Regions from separate parts of the Mycobacterium sp. NGS40 genome, predicted to be linked through region 2. Evidence: riboswitches for the same ligand, from Rfam matches in the RefSeq annotation. Region 2 holds a riboswitch; the other holds the start of a gene.
What was found. A riboswitch is a leader RNA that binds a small molecule or an ion and turns the genes downstream of it on or off. The one in region 2 is predicted to bind cobalamin.
Positions count from the first base shown of each region.

Region 1: it holds a riboswitch for cobalamin, as region 2 does, so the genes downstream of both, AC5Y5O_RS23110 ((2Fe-2S)-binding protein) here and metE (5-methyltetrahydropteroyltriglutamate--homocysteine S-methyltransferase) in region 2, are expected to answer to the same signal.

Region 1 covers NZ_JCALDG010000017.1:13,355-27,707, reverse strand. The annotation lists gene AC5Y5O_RS23125 (limonene-1,2-epoxide hydrolase) at 1-387, opposite strand, end outside; gene AC5Y5O_RS23120 (glycosyltransferase) at 437-1,603, shown strand; gene AC5Y5O_RS23115 (DUF3046 domain-containing protein) at 1,627-1,821, shown strand; gene AC5Y5O_RS23110 ((2Fe-2S)-binding protein) at 1,900-2,574, opposite strand; cobalamin riboswitch at 2,618-2,753, opposite strand; gene recA (recombinase RecA) at 2,909-3,949, shown strand; gene recX (recombination regulator RecX) at 3,915-4,436, shown strand; gene miaB (tRNA (N6-isopentenyl adenosine(37)-C2)-methylthiotransferase MiaB) at 4,481-5,980, shown strand; gene AC5Y5O_RS23090 (Rv2732c family membrane protein) at 5,977-6,597, shown strand; gene AC5Y5O_RS23085 (DUF349 domain-containing protein) at 6,594-7,928, opposite strand; gene AC5Y5O_RS23080 (DMT family transporter) at 8,698-9,636, shown strand; gene AC5Y5O_RS23075 (class III extradiol ring-cleavage dioxygenase family protein) at 9,672-10,367, shown strand; gene miaA (tRNA (adenosine(37)-N6)-dimethylallyltransferase MiaA) at 10,444-11,385, shown strand; gene dapF (diaminopimelate epimerase) at 11,390-12,268, shown strand; gene hflX (GTPase HflX) at 12,315-13,775, shown strand; gene AC5Y5O_RS23055 (acyl-CoA dehydrogenase family protein) at 13,851-14,353, shown strand, end outside.
Region 2 covers NZ_JCALDG010000012.1:32,845-47,197, reverse strand. The annotation lists gene AC5Y5O_RS19005 (ABC transporter substrate-binding protein) at 1-289, opposite strand, end outside; gene AC5Y5O_RS19000 (CbbQ/NirQ/NorQ/GpvN family protein) at 384-1,214, opposite strand; gene AC5Y5O_RS18995 (nitric oxide reductase activation protein NorD) at 1,348-3,042, opposite strand; gene AC5Y5O_RS18990 (acyl-CoA dehydrogenase family protein) at 3,148-4,362, shown strand; gene AC5Y5O_RS18985 (acyl-CoA dehydrogenase family protein) at 4,359-5,444, shown strand; gene AC5Y5O_RS18980 (nitroreductase family protein) at 5,444-6,091, shown strand; gene AC5Y5O_RS18975 (TetR/AcrR family transcriptional regulator) at 6,246-7,550, shown strand; gene AC5Y5O_RS18970 (SDR family oxidoreductase) at 7,653-8,495, shown strand; gene AC5Y5O_RS18965 (SDR family oxidoreductase) at 8,559-9,203, shown strand; cobalamin riboswitch at 9,206-9,443, shown strand; gene metE (5-methyltetrahydropteroyltriglutamate--homocysteine S-methyltransferase) at 9,592-11,871, shown strand; gene AC5Y5O_RS18955 (DUF3556 domain-containing protein) at 11,926-13,713, opposite strand; gene AC5Y5O_RS18950 (hypothetical protein) at 13,829-14,050, shown strand; gene AC5Y5O_RS18945 (bifunctional 2-methylcitrate synthase/citrate synthase) at 14,055-14,353, opposite strand, start outside.

The DNA.
Region 1 (14,353 bases), on a different contig from region 2:
GCGCAGCAACGCCTTGGTCATGTCGAAGAAGTCAAAGTAGTCCCGCCACAACGTGATACGTCCGTTGTGGACCTCGAACACGCCGCACACCCAGAACTGCAGCCGGAGCGGGCCCAGGATCAGTGCATCGCTGCGCTCGGTGAGCACCGCGGCACCGTCGGCGGCAATGCGGTGAATCTTCACCTCGAACCCCGCGCGGCCGTCCATTCGCCGGAACAGCTTCATGGCGCGGGCACGCCCGTGGATCGTCGGCAATCCGACGTTTTCGTAGACGAGGTTGTCGTCCAGCGAGGCATCCGCGGTGTCGAAGTCCGCGTCCATCAGGGCGTTCAGAAAAGTCTCGACCGTGCGCGTGTTCGCGACGGCTGTTCCAGTCAGCTCGGTCATGGTGCCAGCGTAGGCGCGCCTCCGTGGGGCGCTGTGGCAGGGTAAGGCGGTGCGAGTCGCCGTGGTCGCCGGGCCGGATCCCGGGCACTCGTTTCCCGCGATCGCGTTGTGTCAGCGCTTCCGGGACGCGGGCGACGAGCCGACCCTGTTCACCGGCGAGGAATGGCTGCAAGCCGCCCGCGACGTCGGCATCGAGGCGCTCGCGCTCGACGGGCTGGCCGCGACCGACGAAGACGTCGACGCCGGGGCCCGAATCCACCGGCGCGCGGCGCGAATGGCGGTGCTCAATGTTCCGGCCCTGCGCGAGCTGGCGCCCGACCTGGTGGTGTCCGACGTCATCACCGCCGGCGGCGGCATGGCCGCCGAGCTGCTCGGGATCCCGTGGATCGAGCTGAACCCGCACCCGCTGTACCTGCCGTCTCGCGGGTTGCCGCCGATCGGCAGCGGGCTGGCGCCGGGTACCGGCATTCGCGGCCGGTTGCGCGACGCCGCGATGCGGGCGCTGACGGCGCGCTCGGTGCGCACGGGTCTGCAGCAGCGCGAGATGGCGCGCACCGAGATCGGATTGCCGGCGCGCGATCCCGGTCCGCTGCGACGGCTGATCGCCACGCTGCCCGCACTCGAGGTGTCCCGTCCGGACTGGCCGGCCGAGGCCGTGGTCGTCGGGCCGCTGCACTTCGAGCCGACCGATCGCATCCTCGAGGTGCCGGCCGAGTCCGGGCCGGTGATCGTCATCGCGCCGTCGACGGCCTTGATCGGGACCGAGGGGCTGGCCGAAGTCGCGCTGGGGTGCCTGACGCCGGGGGAGACGTTGCCGGCGGGCTCGCGCCTGCTGGTGTCGCGGTTGAACGGACCGGACCTGACGGTGCCGCCGTGGGCGGTCGTGGGGCTGGGTCGTCAGGACGAGCTGCTCTCCCACGCCGACGTCGTGATCTGCGGCGGCGGCCACGGCATGGTCGCCAAGACGCTGCTGGCCGGGGTACCGCTGGTGGTGGTTCCCGGCGGCGGGGATCAGTGGGAGATCGCCAACCGGGTGCAGCGGCAGGGGAGCGCGCGACTGATTCGGCCACTGACCGCCGATGCCCTGGCCGACGCGGTCAACGACGTGTTGTCCACGCCGGGCTACCGCGATGCCGCACGCACCGCCGCCTCCGGTATCCACCGCGTCGCCGACCCGGTTCGGGTGTGCCACCAAGCGCTGGCGCTCGCGAAGTAGCCGGGCTCGGTATGTTGGCTGGCGTGCGGCTGACGGAGTTCAACGAGCGGGTGGTGCTGCGATTCGGTGCTGCCTACGGCGCATCGGTTCTGGTAGATCACGTGCTGCCGGGTTTCGACGGCCGGACCGCCGCCCAGGCGATCGAGGACGGCATCGAACCCCGCGACGTCTGGCGGGCATTGTGCGCCGACTTCGACGTGCCCCGCGAGCAATGGTGAGCTTTTCGCTCGCCGGGCCTCCCGTCGAGTGTGCGGCTACGGCGCCCTGTGCGCACACTGGCCGTCGCCAGCGCACACTCAACGCCGGGTCGAGCGCGGCGCCTGGCGAAACACGCAGTCGCCGCAGACCGATCGCCCGGGCAGGCGATAGAACAGGCAGCAGCTGTCGCGCCTGAAGCCCAGGTGTGAGCCGGTGATGGTGCCGGATCCGGACAGCACGCCGGTGTCGAGCAGGGACGCGGTGATCTCGACGATCCGTGCCCGCAGGTCCGGTCGGGCCGCGAGCAGCGCCCGCGATGCGCCGACGAGTGCGGACGCGATGTTGCCCGCCAGCAGGGCGGGCGCCAGTTTTACCCGCAGGCCGGCCGCGAACGGCTGCATATGGTGTTGCACCACAAGGCGATACAACTCGGCCGCGCTGTCCTCGACCGGCTCTCCGATGGGCTCGGGCAGGCGCAGCTGGGCCCCGTCGTCGGCACGTTCCAGGTGCTGCAGGTCCGGGACGACGCCGTGGGCCAACGCGCAGGCCAGCGCCGGTGACCACAGCCGGGTGGCGTGGCCGAGGTGGACCAGGGAGGCGCCGATCCGCGGGTCTGTCGTGTGGTATCGCTGGGCGGTGGTGTCGATCAAACCCGCAAAGCCGTCGGCGTAGTCCTGGCGGACCGGGTGCCATCCTGCGGCGCCGCCGCCCACGGTCAATGCGAAAAACCCTTTATAGGAAGATATTTCGGCAAGCTCACCGGAGATATCCATGCGTGCGCAACCAGCCTCTCTGGGGAGATCCGCCCCAGCGTCTCGTGAGGAAGCGCCGGCGGTGAGTATCTGGCTCTCGGGTCGCAATGTGCCCGATCACAGTGGCGGGACCGCACCGGATTCGCACCGGTTTCCTCGTCATGCAGGCCCGTCGGCGCACTGTCGGTAGCCGATATTGCCACACGCGGCCGCCACGGCGTGTCGAACTTGAATCGAACAGGTGTTCGTCTACTGTGGGGATCACTCGAAGAAGACGACTTGTCGGTGGCCATCTCTAGTGTCACGGCCAACCGACCGATACCGGTCAGAAGAACACCGACTATAGGAGAGCACCATGGCGCAAGCGCCCGACCGTGAGAAGGCTCTCGAACTGGCGATGGCCCAGATCGAGAAGAGCTACGGCAAAGGCTCGGTGATGCGTCTCGGCGACGAGCAGCGTCAGCCGATCTCGGTCATTCCGACCGGATCCATCGCATTGGACGTGGCCCTGGGCATCGGCGGCCTGCCACGCGGCCGGGTCGTGGAGATCTACGGCCCGGAATCTTCGGGTAAGACGACCGTCGCCCTGCACGCGGTGGCCAATGCCCAGGCCGCCGGGGGTGTCGCGGCGTTCATCGACGCCGAGCACGCCCTGGACCCGGATTACGCCAGGAAACTCGGCGTCGACACTGATTCCTTGCTGGTCAGCCAGCCTGACACCGGTGAGCAGGCCCTCGAGATCGCCGACATGCTGATCCGCTCCGGCGCCCTGGACATTCTGGTCATCGACTCGGTGGCCGCATTGGTGCCGCGCGCGGAACTCGAGGGCGAGATGGGTGACAGCCACGTCGGGCTGCAGGCCCGGCTGATGAGCCAGGCGCTGCGGAAAATGACTGGCGCACTGAACAATTCGGGGACCACCGCGATCTTCATCAACCAGCTCCGCGAGAAGATCGGGGTGATGTTCGGCAGCCCCGAAACCACCACGGGTGGAAAGGCTTTGAAGTTCTACGCGTCGGTGCGCCTGGATGTGCGCCGGATCGAGACACTCAAGGACGGCACCGATGCGGTCGGTAACCGCACCCGGGTCAAGGTCGTCAAGAACAAGGTGTCGCCCCCGTTCAAGCAGGCCGAGTTCGACATCCTTTACGGCCGCGGCATCAGCAGGGAGGGGTCGCTGATCGACATGGGTGTGGATCAGGGCTTCATCCGCAAGTCCGGTTCCTGGTTCACCTATGAGGGCGAGCAGCTCGGCCAGGGCAAGGAGAACGTCCGCAACTTCCTGGTGGAGAACGGCGATATCGCCAACGAGATCGAGAAGAAGATCAAGGAAAAATTGGGCATTGGCGCGGTGCTGACCGATGACGACGTCCTCCCCGCCCCCGTCGATTTCTGAGCCGGCCCGCGAGGAGCAGGCGCGGGCGCTGTGCCTGCGCCTGCTCACCGCGAGGTCGCGCACCCGGGCCGAATTGTCCGGCCAGCTAGCCAAACGGGGATATCCCGGTGACGTCAGTGCGCGGGTGCTCGACCGGCTCGCCGCCGTCGGGCTGGTGGACGACCGGGACTTCGCCGAGCAATGGGTGCGGTCCCGGCACGCTCACGCGGGGAAAAGCAGGCGCGCGTTGGCCGCCGAGCTGCACACCAAGGGCGTCGACAAAGAGGTCATCAACACCGCACTGGCCGGGATCGACGCCGGTGCCGAGCGAAGCCGGGCCGAAGAACTGGTGCGGGCCAAGCTGCGGCGGGAAACGCTGAGCGGGGACGACGCGCGGATCACCCGCCGGCTGGTGGGCATGCTGGCTCGCCGCGGCTATGGCCAGAACCTGGCCTGCGAAGTTGTCCTCGCCGAGTTGAACGCCGAGCGGGAACGCCGCCGCGTCTAGCTGGGGGTTCATGGCATAGGGCCCGGTCGCCGTACCATGGCCCCGTGACTTCGACCGTGGCCCGAGATGTCTCGGGGGCGCGCACCTACCAGGTGCGCACCTACGGCTGCCAGATGAACGTCCATGACTCCGAGCGGTTGGCGGGTCTGCTCGAGGCCGCCGGTTACCAGCGTGCCGACGAGGGCGCCGACGCCGATGTGGTGGTCTTCAACACCTGCGCGGTGCGCGAAAACGCCGACAACAAGCTGTACGGCAACATCAGCCACCTCGCCCCGCGCAAACGCGACAACCCCGACTTCCAGATCGCCGTCGGTGGCTGCCTGGCCCAGAAAGACCGAGACTCACTGCTGCGCAAGGCGCCCTGGGTCGATGTGGTCTTCGGCACGCACAACATCGGGTCGCTGCCCACCCTGTTGGAGCGGGCCCGGCATAACAAGGTCGCCCAGGTGGAGATCGTCGAGGCGCTGCAGGAATTTCCATCGTCGCTGCCGAGCGCCCGCGAATCCGCCTATGCTGCTTGGGTTTCCATCTCCGTCGGCTGCAACAACAGCTGCACGTTCTGCATCGTCCCGTCGCTGCGCGGCAAGGAGGTGGACCGCAGCCCGGCCGACATTCTCGCCGAAGTGCGATCGTTGGTGGCCGATGGCGTGCTGGAAGTCACGCTGCTCGGGCAGAACGTCAACGCATACGGTGTCTCGTTCGCCGATGCCGCTGTGCCCCGCAACCGCGGCGCCTTCGCCGAGCTGCTGCGGGCCTGCGGGGACATCGACGGACTGGAACGCGTACGGTTCACCTCCCCGCACCCGGCCGAGTTCACCGACGACGTCATCGATGCAATGGCCCAGACGCCCAACGTGTGCCCGGCACTGCACATGCCGTTGCAGTCGGGGTCGGACCGGATGCTGCGGGCGATGCGGCGCTCGTATCGCGCCGAGCGCTACCTCGGCATCATCGACCGCGTGCGGACGGCGATGCCACACGCGGCCATCACCACCGACCTGATCGTCGGATTCCCCGGCGAAACCGAGGAGGACTTCGCGGCCACTCTCGACGTCGTGCGCCAGGCCCGGTTCGCGGCCGCGTTCACCTTCCAGTACTCAAAACGGCCCGGAACACCCGCCGCCGAATTTCGGCAGCTGCCGAAAGACGTTGTGCAGGAACGCTATATGCGGCTGATCGAACTACAGGAGCAAATTTCACTGGAGGGCAACCGCGAACTGATCGGCCAGCAGGTCGAATTGCTGGTCGCGACCGGCGAAGGCCGCAAGGATGCGCGCACCGCCCGCATGACCGGGCGCGCGCGCGACGGCCGGCTGGTGCACTTCACTGCCGACACCCCGGTGCGCCCCGGAGACATCATCACCACGGCGGTCACCGAGGCCGCGCCGCACCACCTGATCGCCGACGCCGGCATCCTGACCCACCGCCGCACCCGGGCCGGTGACGCGCACGCCGCCGGACGGCGCCCGAGCGGCGTCGGTTTGGGCATGCCCGGCATGGGGCCGGCAATGCAAACAGTCGAAACTCAGGGATGTGCCCGATGACGAAAGAACACACGGACTTTGATGCGCTGCGCGCCGAGATCGAGGCCGCAGAACGCCGAGTTGCACGCGAAATCGACCCCGGCCCAAGGGCATTGATCGTCGCCATCCTGGTGTTCGTGCTGCTCGGGTCGTTCATCTTGCCGCATACCGGCCAGGTCCGCGGCTGGGATGTACTGTTCAGCAGCCACGGCGCCGGTGCGGCCGCATTGTCGCTGCCGTCCAAGGTATTCCTCTGGTTCACATTGGTTTTCGGTGTCGGGTTCTCGATGCTGGCATTGCTGACCCGCCGCTGGGCGCTGGCCTGGATCGCACTGGCGGGCTCGTCGATAGCCAGCGCGACCGGGCTGTTGGCGGTGTGGTCGCGCCAGACCGCGGCCGCCGGTCATCCCGGTCCGGGGATCGGGCTGTGGGTCGCGTGGATCACGGTGATCCTGTTGACGTTCCACTGGGCCCGCGTGGTGTGGTCGCGCACGGTCGTGCAGCTCACGGCCGAGGAGCAGCGGCGCCGGATCAGCGCCGAGCAACAGTCCAGGACGCTGCTGGAGAGCCTGGGCGACCCGGACGTCCCCGACGGTCCCGACGTCCAGGCACCGCCGGACCAGGCGGCCGGGCGCTAGGACCTGCGGGTCAGCGCCTCGGCGGCCGCTTGCGCCCACTGCCGCCATTGTTCGGCGTTGGCTTGTGCCTCTTCGGCTTCCTTGGTCCGGCCGGCCGCGGCCGCCTTGCGGGCCTGCTGCTCGTAATGCTCGGCGCGGGTGGCGAACTGCTCGGCGCGTGCCTGCGCTTCGGGGTCAGACCGATTCGATTCGCCGGCGTCGCGGACCTTCTTCTCGACGGCACGCAGCCGCCGCTCCAGGTCGGCTGACCGTTCCCGGGGCACCTTGCCGATCGCGTCCCACTTGTCGGCGATCGACCGCAATGCCGCCCGGGCCGCTTCGTGGTTGCTGGTGTCGATCTTCTCGGCCTCGGCCAGCAGCGCCTCCTTGGCGGTGGCGTTGGCACGGAACTCCTGATCCTTCTCCGCTGTCACGGCATTGCGGGCGGAGAAGAAGGCATCCTGGGCAGCCTTGAAGCGCTTCCACAGTGCGTCGTCGATCTCACGGGTCGCGCGTCCCGCCGATTTCCACTCGGTCAGCAGCTTGCGGAATTCGGCGCTCGTCGCGGCCCAGTCCGTCGAATCGGACAGCTCCTCGGCTCGCTCGCACAGCCGCTCCTTGGATTGCCGCACGCCCGCACGCTCGCGGTCCAACTCGGCGAAGTGCGAGCCCCGCCTCCGGTTGAACGCTTCGCGCGCGGCCGAATAGCGCTTCCACAGCGCGTCGTCGACCTTGCGATCCAGTCCGGTGATCGTCTTCCACTCATCGAGAATCTCGCGCATCCGGTCCCCGGCGACCTTCCAGTGCGTCGAGTTGGCGGCCAGATCCTCGGCCTCGGCGGCCAGCGCCTCCTTGCGGGCGGTCTGCGCGGCTCGATGCTCGTCGCGGCGGGAGCGTTCGGCGGCGACCGACGCCTCGGCGTTCTCCACCAGAATGGTCAGCCGGCCGGCGAGCGCGTCGATGTCGCCCAGCACCGAGGCCGTCGGCAACGTCTCGGCCAGCGCGGCCGCGTTGGCCTTGATCTTGCGGGCATCGCCGCTTCCGGAGGCCAGCCGTTCCTCCATCAGCGTGACCTCGGTGCTCAGGTCCTCGAATCGCCTGCCGAAGTGGGCGAATGCGGCCTCACGGTCGCCGGCCTGCCAGGAGCCGATGATGCGTTCGCCGGCCGAGCTGACCAGCCAGACCGTCCCGTCGTCGTCGACGCGTCCGTACTGATGCGGATTGCCGGCCGGTGGCAACACGACCGGGTGGGCGCTGGGTCGCGGTGTCGGCCCCGGGCGGGGACCCGGTCGCGGTCCAGGACGTGGTGCCGGTTTGGGCGCGTCGCTGGAGCGGGGCTCGTCATCGGTCATGCGCTCGTCACCATCTCTTGCACCCTTTCGCGCGCTCGCTGTCCCGCGCACCTGCCGCGCGTAGCGGCACCTTTACGGTCGGGAGACGTGCTGCGCTCGACAGCTGCTCCGTCACCGATTCCACCAGTATTCAAGCAGCTTGGCGGACCGTATGCCGCAACCTGATCGTCACCGCCTTGACAGCCTCTGTGAAACAGCCGGTGCACCCAGCATTTTTCCGGTGAACGGCGCTCGACTTCGGAGAGAAACCGCACCTGGCCAAGGTGGACATCGCCGCGTTGCCCCCGCTGAGTTCGGCGCGGTGCGTCGCGACCAGCAAACGGGTAACGGTTCGATTCCACCGTTGCCGGGGCCGTAGGGCGGGCAAGCGGCACCCGGTACCGTGGTAGTGACAATTGGTGTTGTTGGTACTTGTGGGGCTGGAGGGGGCGCGTCAAGATAGCCAGGGGTGGGGTCCCCGCGGCGGCGGATTTCGCCTGCGGTTGCGCGACCGGGATCGTCATCCCCGCGCAAGCCGGGGCGGGGGGCGATCGCCGGGCTGTGACACCATGGGGGCCGGTTCGTCGGTCCTGTCGGGCGTCACCAGCCGGCCACAGCCTTGCCACAGGCTCTACATAGGTTCGTGAACTACTTATTGCGCAGGGCCGTTTCTTCCGCAGTGGCGCGGGCAATCTGAACGCTCACACGACGGAAACGGCTCCGAAACGGGTAGTGAATACCCGTCGCGAATGATGGCCCACGTGGCCGGGTGCCGGGGAGGAGGTCGCAGATGGAGAAGACGGATATCGCGGTTCTTCTCGCCCTGCTCGCCGCGTTCGCGTCAGCACTGGGCAATGTCGTCCGTCAGCGTTCAGCACAGGAGATCACCGACAAGCCGGTGGGCCACCTCGAGCTCTTCCGGATGTCGGTGCGCGACGGCAAGTGGTGGCTGGGGGCCGGCGGAGCCATCGCGAACTACGCCCTGCAGGCCGCCGCCCTGACACTGGGCTCCGTCATGCTGGTCACGTCGCTGCAGGTGACGGCCCTGCTGTTCGCGCTGCCGATCTACGCGCGCATGACCCGGCGTGCGGTCACCCGCTGGGAATGGACCTGGGCGCTGCTGCTGGCCGCCGCGTTGGCGGTGGTGGTCGTCGTCGGCGATCCGGACCCCGGCGCCTCGCGCGGTTCGGTGCAAACCTGGCTGGTGGTGGCCCTGGTGATGGGCCCCGCGCTGGTGTTCTGCGTGTGGGGTGCGCGCAAGTGGCCCGGCTCGGTCGCCGCCGTACTGCTGGCCATCGTCGCCGGGTCGTCGCTGGCGCTGTTCGCGGTCCTGACGAAGGCCGTGGTGGTGATCGTCGGAGACGGTGTCGGTGCGCTGTTGACCGCGCCCGAGTTCTACGCGTGGATAGCGGCTGCCCTCGCGGGGATGATCTTCCAGCAGTCGTCCTTCCGCGCCGGCTCGCTGACCGCCTCGCTGCCGACGTCCGTGGTGGCCAAGCCGGTCGTCGGGTCGATCCTCGGCATGGCCGTGCTCGGTGAATACCTCGACTGCAACGGGACCGCGAAGGTGGTGCTCGCCGTCGGCGTCGTGGTGGTGGTGGTCGCGACCGTGGCCCTGGCCCGCGGTGAGGCGGCGACCATGTCGAGCAGCTTCGCGGAGAAGCTGGCGAAAAAAGCGCTGCGCCGATCGGGCGAGGTGCGCCTCGCCGAGGCGGAGTGCCGCAGCTGACGGTCGGTGTACTGGGCGTCGATTAGTTTGATGTCGTGCTGAGCGCCATTGCGATCGTTCCCGCCACGCCGCTGCTTGTTCCCGAGCTCGCCGGCGCGGCGGCCGCCGAACTGGCCGACCTGGCGACGGCGGTGCTGGCGGGGGCAGCGCTGTTGCCGCCGCGGTGGGTCGTGATCGGCACGGCCGACACCGACGATGTGGTGGGACCCGACGGGATCGGCAGTTTTGGCGGCTACGGCGCCGATGTGCGCGTCCGCCTGTCGGCGCGGGCCGCCGGGCCGACCGATGCGGTGGCCGACTTCCCGCTCTGTGCGCTGATTGCCGGCTGGCTGCGTGGCCAGGTCCGTCCCGAGGCCGACGCGCAGGTTCGCGTCTATCGCGGCGATCACGACGCCGACACCGCGCTGAAGATGGGTCGGCGGTTGCGGGCCGAGATCGACCGGGCGTCCGATCCGCTCGGCGTGCTGGTCGTCGCCGATGGCGCGAACACCCTGACCGCGGGTGCGCCGGGCGCCTTCGACCCCGCGAGCCCCGATGCCCAGCGGGCCCTGGACGACGCGTTGGCCAGCGGTGACATCGCCGCGCTGGCCGGGCTGCCGGAACAGATCCTGGGGCGGGTCGCATTCCAGGTGCTGGCCGGGCTGACCGAGCCGGGGCCACGTTCGGCCAAGGAGCTGTACCGGGGAGCGCCCTACGGTGTGGGGTACTTCGCCGGAGCCTGGCAGCCGTGAGGCCCGCGGCGATCGCAAGCTCGGCGGCCCGCCGGGCGCGTGGGGGCACCTCCCGCTTGCGGGGGAGGGTCGACGCATGAGACCACTGGCGATCATCGGGCCCACCGGGACCGGCAAGTCGCAGCTGGCCCTCGACGTCGTCGAGCAACTCAGCGGCGAGGTGAGCGCCGAGATCGTCAACGCCGATGCCATGCAGTTCTACCGCGGCATGGACATCGGGACCGCCAAGCTGCCCGTCGACGAACGTCGCGGCATCCCGCATCACCAGCTCGACGTCCTGAACGTCACCCAGACCGCGACCGTCGCCCGCTATCAGCGAGCCGCCGCCGCGGATATCGAGGCGATCGCGGCCCGCGGCGCGGTGCCGGTCATCGTCGGCGGTTCGATGCTCTACGTCCAGTCGCTGCTGGACGACTGGACGTTTCCGGCCACCGATCCCGCGGTGCGGGCCCGCTGGGAACAACGGCTCGCCGAGGTCGGCGTGGGCGCGCTGCACGCCGAGCTGGGCCGCCGCGACCCGGCCGCCGCCGCGGCGATCCTGCCCACCGATAGCCGCCGCACGGTGCGCGCTCTCGAGGTTGTCGAGCTCACCGGCCGGCCGTTCGCGGCGTCCGCGCCCCGCATCGGCGCTCCTCGCTGGGGCAGCATTATCGTCGGATTAGATTGTGACACAACGATTCTCGACGAGAGATTAGCCCGACGCACCGACACCATGTTCGCCGAGGGTCTGGTCGACGAGGTGCGTGCGCTGCTCCTCGAGGGCCTGCGCGACGGCGTCACCGCGTCACGCGCGCTGGGTTACGCGCAGGTCCTTGCCGCGCTCGATACCGACGACCCCGCGGCGCTGCGCGACGCGCAGGAGCTGACGTTCGTGGGCACCCGCCGCTACGTGCGACGGCAACGGTCGTGGTTTCGCCGTGATCACCGCGTGCACTGGGTCGACGTGGGCGCCGCGACCGGGTCCGACCGCGCCCGGGTCGTCGCCGACACCTTGCGGGCGTGGCGGCACGTACCCTGAACAGGTGATCTTCGCCAAGGGCCACGGCACCCAGAACGACTTCGTGCTGCTGCCCGACCTCGACGCCGAGCTGTCGCTCACCCTGGCCGGGGTGGCCGCGCTGTGCGACCGCCGCCGCGGGCTGGGCGCCGACGGCGTGCTGCGGATCACCACCGCGGGTGCGGCCGTGGAAGTCGGCGTGCTCAATCGGCTGCCCGACGGTGTCGGCGCGGACGACTGGTACATGGACTATCGCAACGCCGACGGGTCGACCGCGCAGATGTGCGGCAACGGCGTGCGGGTGTTCGCCCACTACCTGCGTGCCAGCGGCCTGGAGACCCGCGACGAGTTCGTCGTCGGATCGCTGGCGGGGCCGCGGATGGTCACCATGCACCACGTCGACGCCACCAGCGCCGACGTCACCGTCGACATGGGTAAGGCCAACCGGATGGGCAGCGGGGGACCGGCCTTTGAAGCCGTAGTCGGCGGCCGGCGCTTGAGCGGGTTGGCGATCGACGTGGGCAATCCGCACCTGGCGTGCGTCGACCCGCAGCTGAGTAGCGACGCGCTCGCCGCGCTGGATGTCGCCGCGCCGGTGCAGTTCGACCGGGCGCAGTTCCCCGAAGGCGTCAACGTCGAAGTACTCACCGCGGCTGTCGAGGGCGTGGTGCGGATGCGGGTCCATGAGCGCGGGGTCGGCGAAACCCGTTCGTGCGGAACCGGAACCGTCGCGGCCGCGGTGGCCGCGCTCGCGGACGCCGGGTCCGACACCGGCACCCTGACCGTCCGGGTACCCGGGGGCGACGTCGTCGTCACCATCACCGACGCCACCAGCTTCCTGCGCGGGCCGTCGGTGCTGCTGGCCCGTGGCCTAGTGAGCGAGGACTGGTGGAACGCCCAATAATTCGGATGCACGCCGCGGAATTGGCGTGCACTATTGCTAATTGCCTATGACACATCCCGAACTGCCGTACCCCGATCCGCCGGCCGACCATCCCGCGTCCGAGCCCAGCGTCGGTGAACTCGCCCTCGAAGACCGCTCGGCCCTGCGCCGCGTCGCCGGGCTGTCGACCGAACTCGCCGACATCTCCGAGGTCGAATACCGACAGCTGCGGCTGGAACGCGTCGTGCTGGTGGGGGTGTGGACCGAGGGCAGCGCGGCCGACAACCAGGCGAGCCTGGCCGAGCTGGCGGCGCTGGCCGAAACCGCCGGCTCGCAGGTGCTCGAGGGGCTGATCCAGCGCCGCGACAAGCCCGACCCGTCGACCTACATCGGCTCGGGCAAGGCCCAGGAGTTGCGCGACGTGGTCGTGGCCACCGGCGCCGACACCGTGATCTGCGACGGTGAACTATCCCCGGCGCAGCTGACCGCCCTGGAAAAGGCCGTCAAGGTCAAGGTCATCGATCGCACCGCGCTGATTCTCGACATCTTCGCTCAGCACGCCACCAGCCGCGAAGGCAAGGCGCAGGTGTCGCTGGCGCAGATGGAGTACATGCTGCCGCGGCTGCGCGGCTGGGGTGAGTCGATGTCCCGGCAGGCCGGTGGTCGCGCCGGCGGCAGCGGCGGCGGGGTGGGGCTGCGTGGTCCCGGAGAGACCAAGATCGAGACCGACCGGCGCCGCATCCGCGAGCGAATGTCCAAGCTGCGCCGCGAGATCAAGGACATGAAGCAGGCCCGCGACACCCAACGCAGTCGCCGCGTGCACAGCGATATGCCGTCCGTCGCGATCGTCGGGTACACCAACGCCGGCAAGTCCAGCCTCCTCAACGCGCTCACCGGGGCCGGCGTGCTGGTGCAGGACGCGTTGTTCGCCACCCTGGAGCCCACCACCCGGCGTGCCGAGTTCCCCGACGGCCGTCCGCTCGTGCTCACCGACACCGTCGGGTTCGTGCGGCACCTGCCCACCCAGCTGGTCGAGGCATTCCGTTCGACGCTCGAGGAGGTCGTCGACGCCGATCTGTTGGTGCACGTCGTGGACGGTTCCGACGTCAACCCGGTCGCCCAGATCAACGCGGTGCGCCAGGTGATCTCCGAAGTGGTCTCCGACCACCAGGGGGAGCCGCCGCCGGAGTTGTTGGTGGTGAACAAGATCGACGCCGCGAGCGACCTGATGCTGGCCAAGCTGCGGCACGGGCTGCCGGGTGCGGTGTTCGTCTCCGCGCGCACCGGCGAGGGCATCGACGAGCTGCGCCGGCGGATGGCCGAACTGGCCGCCCCCATCGACGCCGCCGTCGACGTGGTGATTCCCTACGACCGCGGCGATCTGGTGGCCCGGGTGCACGCCGACGGCCGCATCGAGGAAGAGGAGCACGACTCCTTTGGCACGCGGATCAAGGCCCGGGTTCCGGTGGCGCTGGCCGCGAGCCTGCGTCAATTCGCCACGGCCAACGGTTCGACTCCCCAGGGCTAGACCTGGGCGGCTGCCTACCAACCGTCTGGTTGGTATATGTTGGGCGGCAGAGTTCCCGGCGGCCGGAGGTTATCCATGGGCAGTGCAATCAAGTACCAGCGCACACTGTTTGAACCCGAACACGATCTGTTCCGCGAGTCCTACCGGGCCTTCCTCGAGCGCCATGTGGCGCCGTACCACGACGAGTGGGAGAAGGCGAAAATCGTCGACCGCGGCGTCTGGCTCGAGGCCGGCAAGCAGGGATTCCTGGGCATGGCGGTGCCCGAAGAGTACGGCGGCGGCGGCAATGCCGACTTCCGGTACAACACGATCATCACCGAGGAAACGACCGCCGGGCGATACAGCGGAATTGGCTTCGGACTGCACAACGACATCATCGCGCCGTATTTGCTGGAGCTGACCAACGACGAGCAGAAGCAACGCTGGTTGCCGAAGTTCTGCACCGGCGAAATGATCACCGCAATCGCGATGACCGAACCGGGCACGGGCAGCGACCTGCAGGGCATCAAGACCCGCGCGGTCAAACAGGGCGATCACTACGTGCTCAACGGCGCAAAGACGTTCATCACCAACGGAAT
Region 2 (14,353 bases):
GCACGCAGTTGTCGGTGATGTTGGGGCCGAAGACGACCAGGCAGCCCTCGTCGACCAGTTCGCCGTAGGCATCGATGACCGCCTTGACCGAACCCTTGGGCAGACCCTCCACTTCGCGATAGATCATCTGCACCGGACGGTCCATCAGGCCCTGCTCGACCGCCTCTTCGAAGATCAAGTCGAAGGTCTGGGTGAAGGAGGCGAACAGCTCCTCGGGGAAGCCCGGCGGCAGCTTGAAGTCCATCAAATAGCCGACCTTGATCGGCTCAGCACTGCTTTCGTAGGACATCTGACCTCCCGGCTGACCCGCTCACTCGCAACCATCCATGGCAGACCTAATATTTGTTCAGACCGTAACGGGGGCGGTCTGCAACGTCAACCATCTACCCGCCGCCACCCAGGTAGACCTCGACCATCTCCCCCAGCGCGCGACCCACGGCGACGTCGTCGGTGAGCGGTGCGGTGATCGCGGCCCGCGCCGCCTCTTGCATGCTCAGCCCCTCGGCGATCAGTTGGCCCGCCGCGATCAGCAGGCGCGTCGATGCGACCTCGCGCAGGCCACCGGTTTCCAGCCGGCGGATGGCCTGGCCGAAACGCACCAGCTCGGCCGCGGTGGCGGCGTCCACACCCGCCTCATGCGCGACGATGCCTTCTTCGACATCGGCTGCCGGGAAACCGAATTCGATGGCCACCATGCGTTGACGGGTCGAATCCTTGAGGTCCTTGAGCACGCTTTGATAGCCGGGGTTGTAGGACACCACCAAGCCGAAGCCGGGTGCCGCGTCCAGTGTGATGCCGAGGCGCTCGATCGGCAGCTGCCGCCGGTGGTCGGCGAGCGGATGCAGCACCACGGTGGTGTCCTGCCGCGCTTCCACGACTTCGTCCAGATAGCAGATCGCGCCCTCGCGCACCGCACGGGTCAGCGGGCCGTCCGCCCACACCGTTTCGTCACCCCGCAGCAGATACCGTCCGACCAGGTCCGCCGTGGTGAGGTCGTCGTGGCAGGACACGGTGATCAGCGGCCGGCCCAGGTCATGAGCCATCGCCTCGACAAAGCGGGTCTTGCCGCAACCCGTCGGCCCCTTCAACACCAGCGCCAGACCCTGGCGGTAGGCGGCCTTGAAAATCGCCTCTTCGCCGCCGACCGCCCGGTAATAGGGCCGTATGTCGGGAGCCGCGCCGTTGCGGCAAGCGGCCCCGGACTCGTTGGTCATGACGTCCCCTCTGCCGGATTCTTGGAGCCTATCCGGAACAGATGTTTGTTTCAAGAGCGCTGACTCCAGTCGCATCTCGACGGCGTACACGAACTGCCCTCGGGGACATGGCATCAGCGCGAAGCCGCCCCAATCAGGCGCTCACCCTCCGGCGCACCTCCGCCGCGCGCAACGCGGATCGGAACAGCGGTCCGATCACCCCGGCCAGCTGATCGGGGCGCGCGATCGTGGCGTGTGCGGTGCTGCCGAACACCCGGCGCAACGACGCCACATCCGTGCCGGCGCCGATCGTCAAGCACACGCAACCGGCCCCCCGGCGCCGTGCCTCGGTCAGCGCGCGCCGGGCGTCGGCGGCACCATAGGCCCGCTCGTAGCCGTGGTCGTAGGCGAGGCCGTCGGATAGCACCACCAGGAGTCGCCGGGAGGTGCCGCCGCGCACCTCCAGCACCGACGAGCCGTGCCGGATGGCCGCTCCGAGCCGGGAGTAGGCACCGGGTTCCAGGCTGTTGAGCCGCCTGATGATGTGGGCGTCGAGAGGGTCGTCAAATCGCTTGACCGGCACCATGGTTACCGCCGTGCGCCCCTGCGAGTAATAGGCGTAGAGGCAGACCCGGTCACCGAGGTCGTGCAGCGCGACGGTCAGGTTCGCGACCGCGGCGCGCTGCTGTTCGTGCACCGTGCGCCCGAGCGTGCCGGGCTCGGCCGCCGACCCCGACACATCGAGAAGCAGCAACACCGACAGGTCGCGCCGGCGCCGCAAGCTATCGGAGTACACCGACTCGTCGGGGACCGATCCGGCCCGTATCTCGACGCGGGCTTCGACGGCGGCGTCGATGTCGATGTCGTCGCCCTGCGACTGCCGGCGGCGACGGTGTAGTCCCATGCCGAGCCGCGACAGCGGCCGACGTACCCCGACGGCGGCGTCGATCGCCTGGGTCGCCGAGACCTTGACCTCGGGCTCGACCTCCCGGACCGTGCACCAGGCGGGCCGATAGCGCTTGCGCGCGACATCCCATTCCGGATACCGCACCCCGTCGGCCGCGGCCTCTTCGTCTTTGATCTCCTCGCTCACGGTCGAGGCCAGCGACGACACGGCATGTAGGCCGCGCTTAGCGGAGTTGGTGCGATGCGTGGGGGCGTCCGCGCCGGGCGGCCCGCCGCCGCTGCCGGTCTTGCGGGCCGACGACAACATCTTCTTCAGCCACTTGCCGATGAAGCCGCCGCCACCGACCGGGCTGGTGAAAAGGTCAGGATCGTCGGAGTCGTCCACCTCGCCGTCGTCGAGCTCCGCCAGCTCGCGCGGGCCGCGGCTGCGCGGGACATGCCCAGCACTGGCCTGCTCGTCCTGTTTGGTCACCCGGGCGCACGCGGCCATCACCTTGGCCGCACGGATCACGCCGAAGGCGGGCTGCGGGTCGGCGACCGGAGCCCGCCCGGCGGCCAGGGCCAGCGACGCTGCGGGCGAGTCGCTGCGACTCGCGATGTCGCGCTTGCCCAACGACGCCAAAACCGTTGGTAGCAAATGCTCATTGGCGACCAGGGCGCGGTGGCTCTCGATCGCGAGGTAGCGCTTGGCCAGCCGGGGGTGGTGCACCAACGAGCCCACCACGTCGGGCTCCAGGCTGCCGGCCGCGATCATCGACGCCTGTACCGCGATGGCTTCGAGTTTCGGGCGGGCAGGGGCGCCGGCATCGACGTAAATCGCCTTACCGTCCGTCCAGGCCGGCTCACCGGGTGACAGCCCGGCAACCGCGATTGCCCGGCCCGCCAATGCGGAGGCGAGCATGCCCAGGGCCTGCAACCGCTCGGCACCAGCGTCGTCCGCCACCCCACCTCCGACCTGCTGACCAAATATCTGTTCCACCGTAAGGTGCGGCTCGACGACAGTCAACGAAATGGGAGCCGTTATGCCTGGAGGTTGTTGACCAAAAAAATGCTCCACCGTAAAGTCCGGGCTAAAGTCGCAGTTAGCCACGACCAGAGTCAAGGAACAGTGGACTTCTCCTATCCGGCGGAATTGGAACAGTTCCGCGTCGAGCTGCGCGAGTGGCTGTCGGCAAACCTCACCGACGAGCTGGTGGCCGCCCGCCGGAACCTGGGACGCGACGACGCGACCTTCGAGATGATGCGCACCTGGAACGCGACGATGGCCGACGCGGGCTGGGCCGCCGTGTCCTGGCCGCGCGAATACGGCGGCCGTGGGGCGACGGTGCTCGAGCAGCTCGTCTACACCGAGGAGACCACCCGCGCGCGGGCGCCCATGCCGCTCAATGTCATTGGGATGAACAACATCGCTCCCGCGATCATGCAGTACGGCAGCGAAGACCAGAAGACGACGCTGCTGCGCCGGATGATGCGTGCCGACGACATTTGGTGCCAGGGCATGTCGGAACCCGAGGCCGGATCCGATCTCGCCTCGCTGCGTACCCGGGCGGTGCGTGACGGCGACGGCTTCGTCGTCAACGGTCAGAAGATCTGGACCTCGCTCGGGCATCGGGCGAACTGGTGCCAGCTGTATGTGCGCACCGATCCCGATGTCCCCAAGCACCAGGGCATCTCCTGCCTGATCCTCGACATGAAGCTGCCCGGCATCGAGGTCCGTCCGCTGGTCACGCTCAACGGCGACACGGATTTCGCCGAAGTGTTCTTTCACGACGTGCGGGTGCCGGCCGACGCGTTGCTCGGGCCGCTCAACGGCGGTTGGCAGGTGGCCACCACCACGCTCAGTCACGAACGCGCCGGCGCCGCACGGCTGTACGCCGAGATGCAGGTCCGGCTCGAAGACCTCGTGGACGACATCGCCGCGCACAGCGACGGACTCGACGACCCCGTGACGCTGAGGCGCCTCGGCGAAATCGGGCTGCGCATCAAGTATCTCGAGGTGCTCTGCCAGCGGTCCATCTCGGCGACGCTGCACGGCGGGTCAGAAATAACAGCGGTCGGATCGGCCAGCCTCGCCAAGACGGTGTGGGGTGAGATCGGGCAGGACATGGCCGCACTGGCCTTCGACGTGCTGGGTACCCGCGGCACCAACGCCGCGTGGGCGAACTACCGTCTCACCTCACGCTCGCTGACCATCGCCGGCGGAACGAGCCAGATCAACAAGAACATCACCGCCCAACGCGTATTGGGATTGCCGCGCAAATGAACCTCGAACTCACCGACGAACAGGTCGCGCTGCGCGACACCACCCGGCGCTTTCTTGCTGACAAGGCACCGATTTCGGGTCACGTGCGCGAGTTGCTCGACGATCCGGCCGGTGTCGACGACGCGGTCTGGCGCGGCCTGGCCGACCTCGGTACCACCGGCCTGTTGGTGCCGGAGGAACACGGCGGCGCCGGGATGACGATGGTCGAGGCCGGCGTCGTGGCCGAAGAGCTGGGCGCCGCCCTGCACCCGGGGCCCTGGCTGTCGACGGCCGTCGCCGCGCCGCGCACCCTGACCCGGCTGTGCGACAACGACGCTGCCGCAACGATTCTGGCCGGAATCGCCGACGGAACGATCATCGCCACGGTCAGCTTCCTGGACTTCGCGAACGTCGCGGCGGACGACGACGGACTGCTGCGCGGCGAACTCGGCGGTGTGTCCGACGCCGCGGCGGCCGACGTCGTGCTGGTTCTGTCCGAAAGATCAAGCGGCACAGGTCTTTTCGCCGTGCGCACCGACTCCCCCGGCTTTGCCGTGCAACCCGAGCGCGGTATCGACCAGACCCGCAAACAGTTTCGCGTCCGGCTCGACAACACACCAGGGCAACGGCTGGCCACAGCCACACCCGACGACGTGGCGGCGGTGATCGACGACCTGCTGATCGCCACGGCCGCCGACGCGCTGGGTGCCGCGCGGGCCGTGATGGACCTCGCCGTCGAATACGCAAAAGTCAGAAAGCAATTCGGTCAGGTCATCGGGTCGTTTCAGGCGGTCCAGCACTTGTGCGTCGATATGTACGAGACCGTCGAACTGGCCCGCAGTGGTGTGGTGCACGCGCTGTGGGCCGCCGACGCGCTTGGATCCGACGAACGCCATCTCGCCGCCCTTCGGGCCAAAGCATTCGCCGGACGACTGGCCACCGTCGGCGACACCGCGATCCAGGTGTTCGGCGGCATCGGCTACACCTGGGAACACGATGCGCACCTGTACCTCAAGCGACTGCTGAGCTGGAGCGCACTTCTCGGCGGATCCGACCGGTATCTCACCGAACTCGGTGCGCGCCTTGCGAACAGGAGCACCTGATGGAGATCGAATACCTGCTGACCGCCACCCGCTCCGCACGCAAGACGCTTGACCTCGACGCGCCCGTCGACCTCGAGTGTATTCGCGAATCCCTGCGCATCGGCCTGCAGGCGGCCAACGGCTCTAACTCGCAGGCCTGGCGCTGGCTGGTGGTCGCCGACCCGGCGAAGCGGCAGCAGATCGCCGAGTTGTACCGCGACGCATATCTGAAACGAGTCGGCGGCCAACTGCTCGCCGACCTGCTGCCGGCCGGGACGCCCGAAAGCCGGCTCATGTCGTCGACGGAGTGGCTGGTCGAGAACATGGCGAAGGTGCCGCTGCTGGTAATCCCAAGCTATGAGCCCTACTTGCCGCGCATCGACGGCGACGAGTCGTTTCACCTGGCCACCCTGTACGGCTCGATCTTCCCCGCGGTGTGGAATTTTCAGCTCGCGTTGCACACCCGCGGCTACGGCACCTGCGTGACAACCCTGCACCTGCACCACGAACACGAGGTGTCCGAACTGCTCGGGATTCCGCCGACCTTCGTCCAGGGCGCCCTGCTGCCCGTAGGCCGGTTGCGGGCCGGGCAGACCTTCTCCCCCGCCCCGCGGCGCCCCCTCGCCGAGGTGATCGCGGTGGACAGTTGGGACGGTCCCGGGCTCTAGGGCCTTAGACTGGGTGGGTCACCGCTGTTAGCAGCGCATTTGAGCCGGTTCCCGACGGCCAATCTGATAGCCTTTAACAACGATTTGGTTCGGCAGGAGGACGAATGCGCAGCGCGGCCCGGTCGCAGTCCTCTCAACATATGCACCGTTAGCCATGGCCAAAGCCGAACCCTTGGCTAAGGGAAAGCGGGCGGCCACCGATCGCCTGGATCAGCCGGACGATTCCGGGACGCGCCGCACCGAGATCCTGCAGACCGCCGCATCTTTGATCGCATCCTCGGGATTGCGGACGTCGTTGCAGGAGATCGCCGACGCGGCGGGAATTCTGCCTGGAAGCCTGTATCACCATTTCGAATCCAAAGAAGCGATCCTCATCGAGCTGATCCGGCGCTATCAGGACGATCTGCACCGCATCGGGGAGCGGGCCCAGGCGCGACTGGACGAACCCGATTCGCGACCGCCCGCCGACAAAATCATCGAGCTGGGATCGGCGGTAGCCAACTGCGCCGTGCATCATCGCGCCGCGCTGCAGATGTCGTTCTACGAGGGACCGAGCGCGGACCCCGAATTGATGAACCTGACCCGAAATCAGTCCGTCGCGGTGCAAGCGGCGATGGTGCAAACACTGCGCGCCGGCAGGTGGAGCGGCTACATCAAGCCGGACATCGATCTGCCCACGCTGGCCGACCGTATCTGCCAGACCATGCTGCAGGTCGGGCTGGACGTCATGCGGCATAACTCTCCCCCCGACCAGGTGGCGGAGCTGCTGTGCCGAATCATCCTGCGGGGCTTGGCCGCCCGGCCGCCCACCGATGCGGCGTTGGATCGGTCCAATGCATTTTCGGCGGCCAGCGCCGTCATCGAATCGTGGGCCGACGACATCGACGCCGATCCCAGCGACAAGGCCGCCCATGTCCGCGCCGTGGCACGAACCGAGTTCGGCCGCAAGGGTTATGAAGCCACCACGATCCGCGACATCGCATCGGCGGCGGGACTTGGTACCGGCACGGTGTATCGGGTGATCGGCTCCAAGGACGAACTTCTCGACTCGATCATGATGTCGTTCGGTCAGAAGGTCGAGGCCGGCTGGGTCAGCGTGCTGCGCTCGGATTCCTCCCTCATCGAGAAGCTGGACGCGTTGAGCTGGATCAACGTCAATGCTCTGGATCGCTTTTCCGACGAATTCCGCATTCAGCTGGCGTGGATGCGGCAAACACCACCGACCGCCAATCCCGGCTGGTCGTATCCCACCCGGCTACGGCAGATGAAATCGCTGCTCTCCGAAGGCATCCGCTCCGGCGAGATCGGCATCGACGCCCCGTCGACCGCGATGCTGGCGCGCTGCGTCATCAGCCTGCAGTGGATTCCGGAGAACATTCTGCGCGAGATCGGAAAGCGACCGGCGCTGGTGCACATCCGTGACACCGTTTTGCGCGGCGCCGCCGTCCGGGGCAAGTAAGACCGGCCAACTCAATACGGCCCCGGTATTGAACCAAATAACTGTTACCCATACAGTTGAGCAGTTAGAACCGCGTTGGCATTATCCGAGAAGGGGATTTCCATGACCATTGTCGATCGGTTGCGCTACGACGGCAAGCGCGCTCTCGTGGTCGGGGGCGCCACCGGCATGGGCGCCGCGGCGGCCAAGTCAGCCGCCGAGCTCGGTGCCGAGGTCATCGTGCTGGATTACGCGCCCGTGGACTACGACGTTGCCCAGTCCGTGCAGGTCGACCTGCGCGACCCCGCCTCGATCGACTCCGCTCTCGACCAGATCACGGGTCCCATCCACGCGGTGTTCTCCGCGGCCGGCGTCGCCGACGGCACGATCGACCTGATGAAGATCAACTTCATCGGCCACCGCCACCTGATCGACCGCCTGCTCGAGAAGAACCAGCTTCCCAACGGTTCGGCCATCTGCTTCATCTCCTCGGTCGCCGGCATGGGCTGGGAGAACGACCTGGACCTGATGCTGGAATTCCTCGAGACACCGGACTTCGCCGCGGCCGAGGCGTGGTGCCAGGCGCACGAGGCCGACGGGATCAACCACTACGGAACCAGCAAGAAGGTGATCAACACCTACGTGGCCACCCAGGGCTACCCGCTGGCGAAGAAGGGAATTCGCATCAACGCGATCTGCCCCGGGCCGACCGACACGCCCCTGGCCCAGGCCAACGCGGACCTGTGGCTGTCCTTCGCCCAGGACTACCGCGACGAGACCGGCGCCAAGGTGCACACGCCCGAGCAGATGGGCGACGTGATGGCGTTCCTCAACAGCGAGGCCGCCTGCGGCGTCAGCGGTATCACCCTGCTGGTCGACTCCGGACACACGATGGCCTCCATGACCGGTGCCTACGCGCCGGGTAAGCCGATCATCGACATCATCATGGGCAAGATCAAGCTCTAGGGGCGCCACCATAGGGCGTAGTCGGGTCGCCACCATCGGACCTGACGTCGGTACCGTCGAAGCATGGCACGCATCATCGTCTTCGGCGGACACGGCAAGGTGGCACTGCAGCTGGCTCGCATCCTGAGCGAACGAGGCGAGCAAGTGACCTCCGTCTTCCGCAATCCCGACCACTCCGACGATGTCGCCGCCACCGGCGCCGAACCGGTGGTTGCCGACATCGAGCAGCTGGACACCAACGCGCTGGCCGAGCAGATGGCCGGACACGACGCGGTCGTCTTCTCGGCCGGCGCGGGCGGCGGCAATCCGGCGCGTACCTTTGCCGTCGACCGGGACGCCGCGATCCGGGTGATCGATGCCGCCGGCCAGGCGGGCGTCCCGCGGTTTGTGATGGTGTCTTACTTCGGTGCGGGTCCGGATCATGGTGTACCGCAGGATGATCCATTCTTCGCCTACGCGGAGGCCAAGGCCGCCGCGGACGAGCACCTGCGGGCCAGCCAGTTGGACTGGACGGTGCTCGGTCCCGGCCGGCTGACGCTGGACGAAGCGACCGGGCGCATTACTGTCGGCGAAGAGGGCACGGGTGAGGTATCCCGTGCCGATGTCGCGCTCGTCGTGGCCGCCGCGCTTTCCGACGATTCGACGATCCGGCGGACCATCGAATTCAACAACGGAGACGTCCCGGTCGCCGAGGCATTGGCGGGCTGACTAAACTTCATCTCGCAACTGGTTTGCGTGCGCCGCAAGGCGCGGGCATCGAGCGAAGCAACGTTAGCCATGCTTCGTGAGAGGGAACCCGGTGGGAATCCGGGACTGTCCCGCAACGGTATGCAGGAACGACCGCCGTCACCTAGGCACTGGTCTCACGACTGGGAAGCGACGGCCACTAGGAGCACCAGTGGGTGCGCGCCTGCGAGTCCGGAGACCTGCCAGCTGTGCCGGGCGCGCCGCGTCCGGCGGCTCATCGCCTCGTGGAATGGGCGTTAGGCTGCAGCCGTTGGTGGTTAGTGCTTCAAGAAAAAGAGGTGCTAACCGCTGTTGGAGTGGCTGTACGTCCGCCGGCGGTGACCACCACGTCGATTGAAGGACGAATATCGTGACCTCCCAACCATTTACCGCAACCGTCGTCGGTTCTCCGCGCATCGGCCCGAAACGCGAACTCAAGCGCGCGACCGAGGGCTATTGGAAAGGCCGAACCAGCCGCGCGGAACTCGAAGAAGTCGCCGCCACCCTGCGCCGCGACACCTGGACGGCCCTGACCGAAGCCGGTTTGGACTCGGTGCCGGTGAACACCTTCTCCTATTACGACCAAATGCTCGACACCGCGGTCATGCTGGGCGCGTTGCCGGCCCGGGCCGCACAGGTTCCCGACGACCTGGACCGCTACTTCGCCGCCGCCCGCGGCAACGCCGATGTCGCGCCGTTGGAGATGACCAAGTGGTTCGACACCAACTACCACTACATCGTTCCCGAGATCGAACCCGCGACGAAGTTCACGCTGAACCCGGACAAGGTGCTCTCTGAGCTGAAAGAAGCTCTCGGGCAAGGGATTCCGGCCCGCCCGGTCGTCATAGGTCCGATCACGTTTCTGTTGCTGAGCAAGGGCGTCAACGGTGGCGGCGCGCCGATCGAGCGCTTGCAGGAGCTGGTGGGAATCTACTCCGAGCTGCTGAGCCTGCTCGCCGACCCGTCTGTTGGAGGCGCGCAATGGGTACAGATCGACGAGCCGGCGCTGGTCACCGACATCTCGCCCGACGCCCCCGCGCTTGCCGAAGCGGTCTACAACGCGCTAGGCAAGGTGAGCAACCGGCCCGCCATCTACGTCGCCACCTACTTCGGTGACCCCGGCGAGTCGCTCGCAGCGTTGGCCCGCACGCCCGTCGAGGCGATCGGCGTCGACCTGGTGTACGGCGCCGACACGGCGATCGCCGCAGTGCCCGAGCTGGCCGACAAGACCCTGGTGGCCGGCATCGTCGACGGACGCAACATCTGGCGGACCGACTTGCAAGCGGCACTGAGCAAACTGGCATCGCTGCTGGGTTCGGCCGCCAACATCGCGGTGTCGACGTCATGCTCCACGCTGCACGTGCCGTATTCGCTGGAGCCGGAGACCGGCCTGGACGACGCGCTGCGCAGCTGGCTGGCATTCGGGCAGGAGAAGGTGGCCGAGGTGGTGACGCTGTCCCGTGCGCTGCATCTGGGCCGCGACGCCGTCGCCGCGCAGATCGAGGCATCCAACGCCGCCGTCGCCTCCCGCAAGAAGGATCCGCGGCTGCACAACGACCGGGTCCGGGCCCGCATCGAAGAGATCGTCGCGACCGGTACCCACCGCGGCGACGCCGCACAACGGCGGGTCAGCCAGGACGAGCGGCTGCACCTGCCGCCGCTGCCGACCACCACGATCGGGTCGTTTCCGCAGACCGTCGAGATTCGCAAGGCGCGCGCCGCGCTGGTCGCCGGTGAGATCGACGAGGCCGAGTACGACCGGCGGATGAAACAGGAGATTTCTGACGTCATCGCGCTGCAGGAGCAGCTCGGCCTCGACGTGTTGGTGCACGGTGAGCCCGAGCGCAACGACATGGTGCAGTACTTCGCCGAGCAGCTGGACGGCTTCTTCGCCACCAAGAACGGCTGGGTGCAGTCCTACGGCAGCCGCTGCGTGCGGCCGCCGGTGCTCTATGGCGACGTAATCCGCCGGCAGCCGATGACGGTGGAGTGGGCGAAATACGCGCAGTCCCTGACCGACAAGCCGGTCAAGGGCATGCTGACCGGCCCGGTGACGATCCTGGCGTGGTCGTTCGTCCGTGACGACCAGCCGCTGGCCGACACCGCCAACCAGGTGGCACTGGCGATCCGCGACGAGACGGTGGATCTGGAGTCCGCCGGCATCGCGGTCATCCAGGTCGACGAGCCCGCACTGCGTGAGCTGCTGCCGCTGCGCCGGGCCGATCAGGAGGACTACTTGCGTTGGGCCGTCGGGTCTTTCCGGTTAGCCACCTCGGGCGTCGCCGACTCGACTCAGATCCACACCCACCTGTGCTACTCGGAGTTCGGCGAGGTGATCGGCGCGATCGCCGACCTGGATGCCGATGTCACGTCCATCGAGGCAGCGCGCTCGCACATGGAGGTGCTCGACGATCTCAACGCGGTCGGCTTCGCCAACAGCGTGGGCCCGGGCGTCTACGACATCCACTCGCCGCGGGTGCCCAGCTCCGGCGAAATGGCTGAGTCGCTGCGGGCCGCGCTGCAGGCTCTGCCCGCGGAGCGGCTGTGGGTCAACCCCGACTGCGGCCTCAAAACGCGCAACACCGACGAGGTAACCGCGTCGCTGCAGAACATGGTCGCCGCGGCGCAGGAAGTGCGCGCGGGAGTCTAAGACTCGCCGAGCGTAACGCCACGGCGAGTTACCGAGCGAAATCTCGCCGTGGCGTTACGCTCGCGAACTTTCACTTTCTGAGGGCTCTTCGGGCTCTTCGTCCGCCTCTGTCTCCCGCTCGGACCCGGACAGCACCTGGACCGGCACCTGGTCGTCCCAGGGCTGCCGGGTGACCATGTCCGCGACTTTGACTATGCCGCGTTCGAATTCGCCCGTCGCGGCGTCCACCAGCCGGTAGGCCTGCGTCTGCTTGTGGATCGGCTGGGCGTCGAGCAGCACCACCCGCACCTCACCGGGCAGAAAGCCGCAGCGCTGCTGCATCGCGGCGATCAGCTGTTCGTTGTGCATGTGGCCGTCGCCGAAATTCCATCCGATCGCGGTGCTGCAGATCCGCTCCCCGTCGGTGATCACATAGTCGTCTTCGTTCTGACCGGCCATCGCCCGGTGCGCCAGGGTGAACAACGCCCGGCCGTGAGTGTTCATGGCGCGGAACGCATATCCGAGATACATCGGGATCTGGGCGCGTTCCTTGCCGTACACCTTCTCCAGCTGGGCCGCGGGCATGCTGGCGATCGAGACGATGTTGTGGTTGATTTTCTTGTCCGCCGATGCCTTGATGCACCACAGCGTGGTGTCCCAGTTGCCGGCGTAATAGCGCATGCCGGGCAGGAACGAGATCTTGCGCGGAAACAGGTTGCCCGCGATCACGATTGAGGCGATGAACGCGATGAAAAGCCCAACCAGGACAGGGTTTTTCAGGTCGGTCAGTCCGGTGTGAGTGTGGCCGACGAACAGCGCGAAGACGCCGAAGATCATGAACACGTTCCACTCCAGCGGCACGCCCATCGGGATCGCCGACAGGATGCCGAAGTGGAAGATCACCATGATCGCTGCGGGGACCGCGGTCCACCAGCCGCCGTGCCCGACGAATAGCGCGATGGGCACACACATCTCGACGAAGGTGCTCACGTGGGCGAATACGCGCGACAACCGTCCGGGCCGCAGATCGTCGGGGAACTTCTCGAAGAACATCCGCTTGATGAACCGGGGCCGGAACACCGGGTTGTTGGACATCATCGTCGACATCACGAACGGAAAGTGCTTGTTCAGCTTGGAGGTGGCGGCGCCGACCCAGATCACCATGAACACCAGCTTGGCGGCGACGATCATGTCGACACCGCCGAACAGGAACGTCACCGACAGCGTCGCGTATACCTCACCGCGGGCGGCCAAAAAGATCACCTTGTCGCGCAGTCCCAGGATCCCGAGAAGCACCAGGATCAGCACGATCCGCCACGGGCGAATCACCCCGATCTGGGTGCCCAGCTCCGGTATCGGGCCGGTGCCGTCGGCGAACAACGTCAGGAAGGTCACCAGCAAGAACAGGCCGTACAGCGCGTTGTCGACCAGCGTGCGGGCGGTGCCCTTGGTCCCGGGGATGCGCTGGGGCCACGGCGGCAACCGGATGGTGTCGGGCCGCAGCCAATACAGGATCGAGCCCAGCGGCGGGTTGAACCGGTTGTTCAGCGGCCCGAAGCCACAGCCCAGCCCGATCACCTCGAAGAGCATCGTGTACAGCACGACCTTCTCGAACACGATCGGCTCGGCGTACCACGACATGACGTCGGTGAACGCCAACCCGCGAGTGGTCGGCACGGCCAACAACCACGCGAACAGGATGTAAAGCAAGATCTTGCCGACGTAGAACAGATGCAGAACGACCGGCGTGCCGAACCCGACCTCGGCCCAATGTCGGGCCATCGGGCGGATCTTTTCGCTGCGGGACAGCTTGCTCCACTCGTCGATGTCGACCTGCGGCAGTTCGGGTCGGAGAAATCCCATGGTTTCACACCCTAGAACCTGCCGACCGTGTTGCGGATCGCGGATGACATCCTTTGCCCCCGGGTTCTCCGGCGGTTAGCGTGATGGCTTGGCACCTGCTTAGGAGATGTCCGTCATGAGCAGACTTCGGTTCCTGATACCGGCCGCGGCGCTGGCGAGCGTGCTGGCCGCAGCACTCGGCGTCGGCGTCGCTTGCGGTCAGGTCCCCGCAGCGGGAGATTCGTGCACGGTGTTGCACTCCACCACGCAGGACGCCAACGGCCGGACGATGTGGTGCAACCCGACCATGACCGGCGACCACAGCCTGGTCTGGCAATACGGCGGGCCGACGGACTAGGCGCTCACCTGTGGGCCAGTGCCCGCTGCTCGCGTCCCGAGTACGCACTCAACGGGCGGATCAAGGAGTTCGACGCGGCCTGCTCCATGATGTGAGCCGTCCACCCGGTGATCCTGCTCATCACGAAGATCGGCGTGAAGCAGGCGATATCGAATCCCATCAGGTAGTACGCCGGGCCGGTCGGGAAGTCGAGATTGGGCAAGATGGCAGTGGCGCCGAACATCTCGGCTTCCAGGACGTTGTAAATGTCCAGCCAGCGCTGTCCACCAGAGTGCGGGCGCGTCGCGGCGACGCGGTTCAACG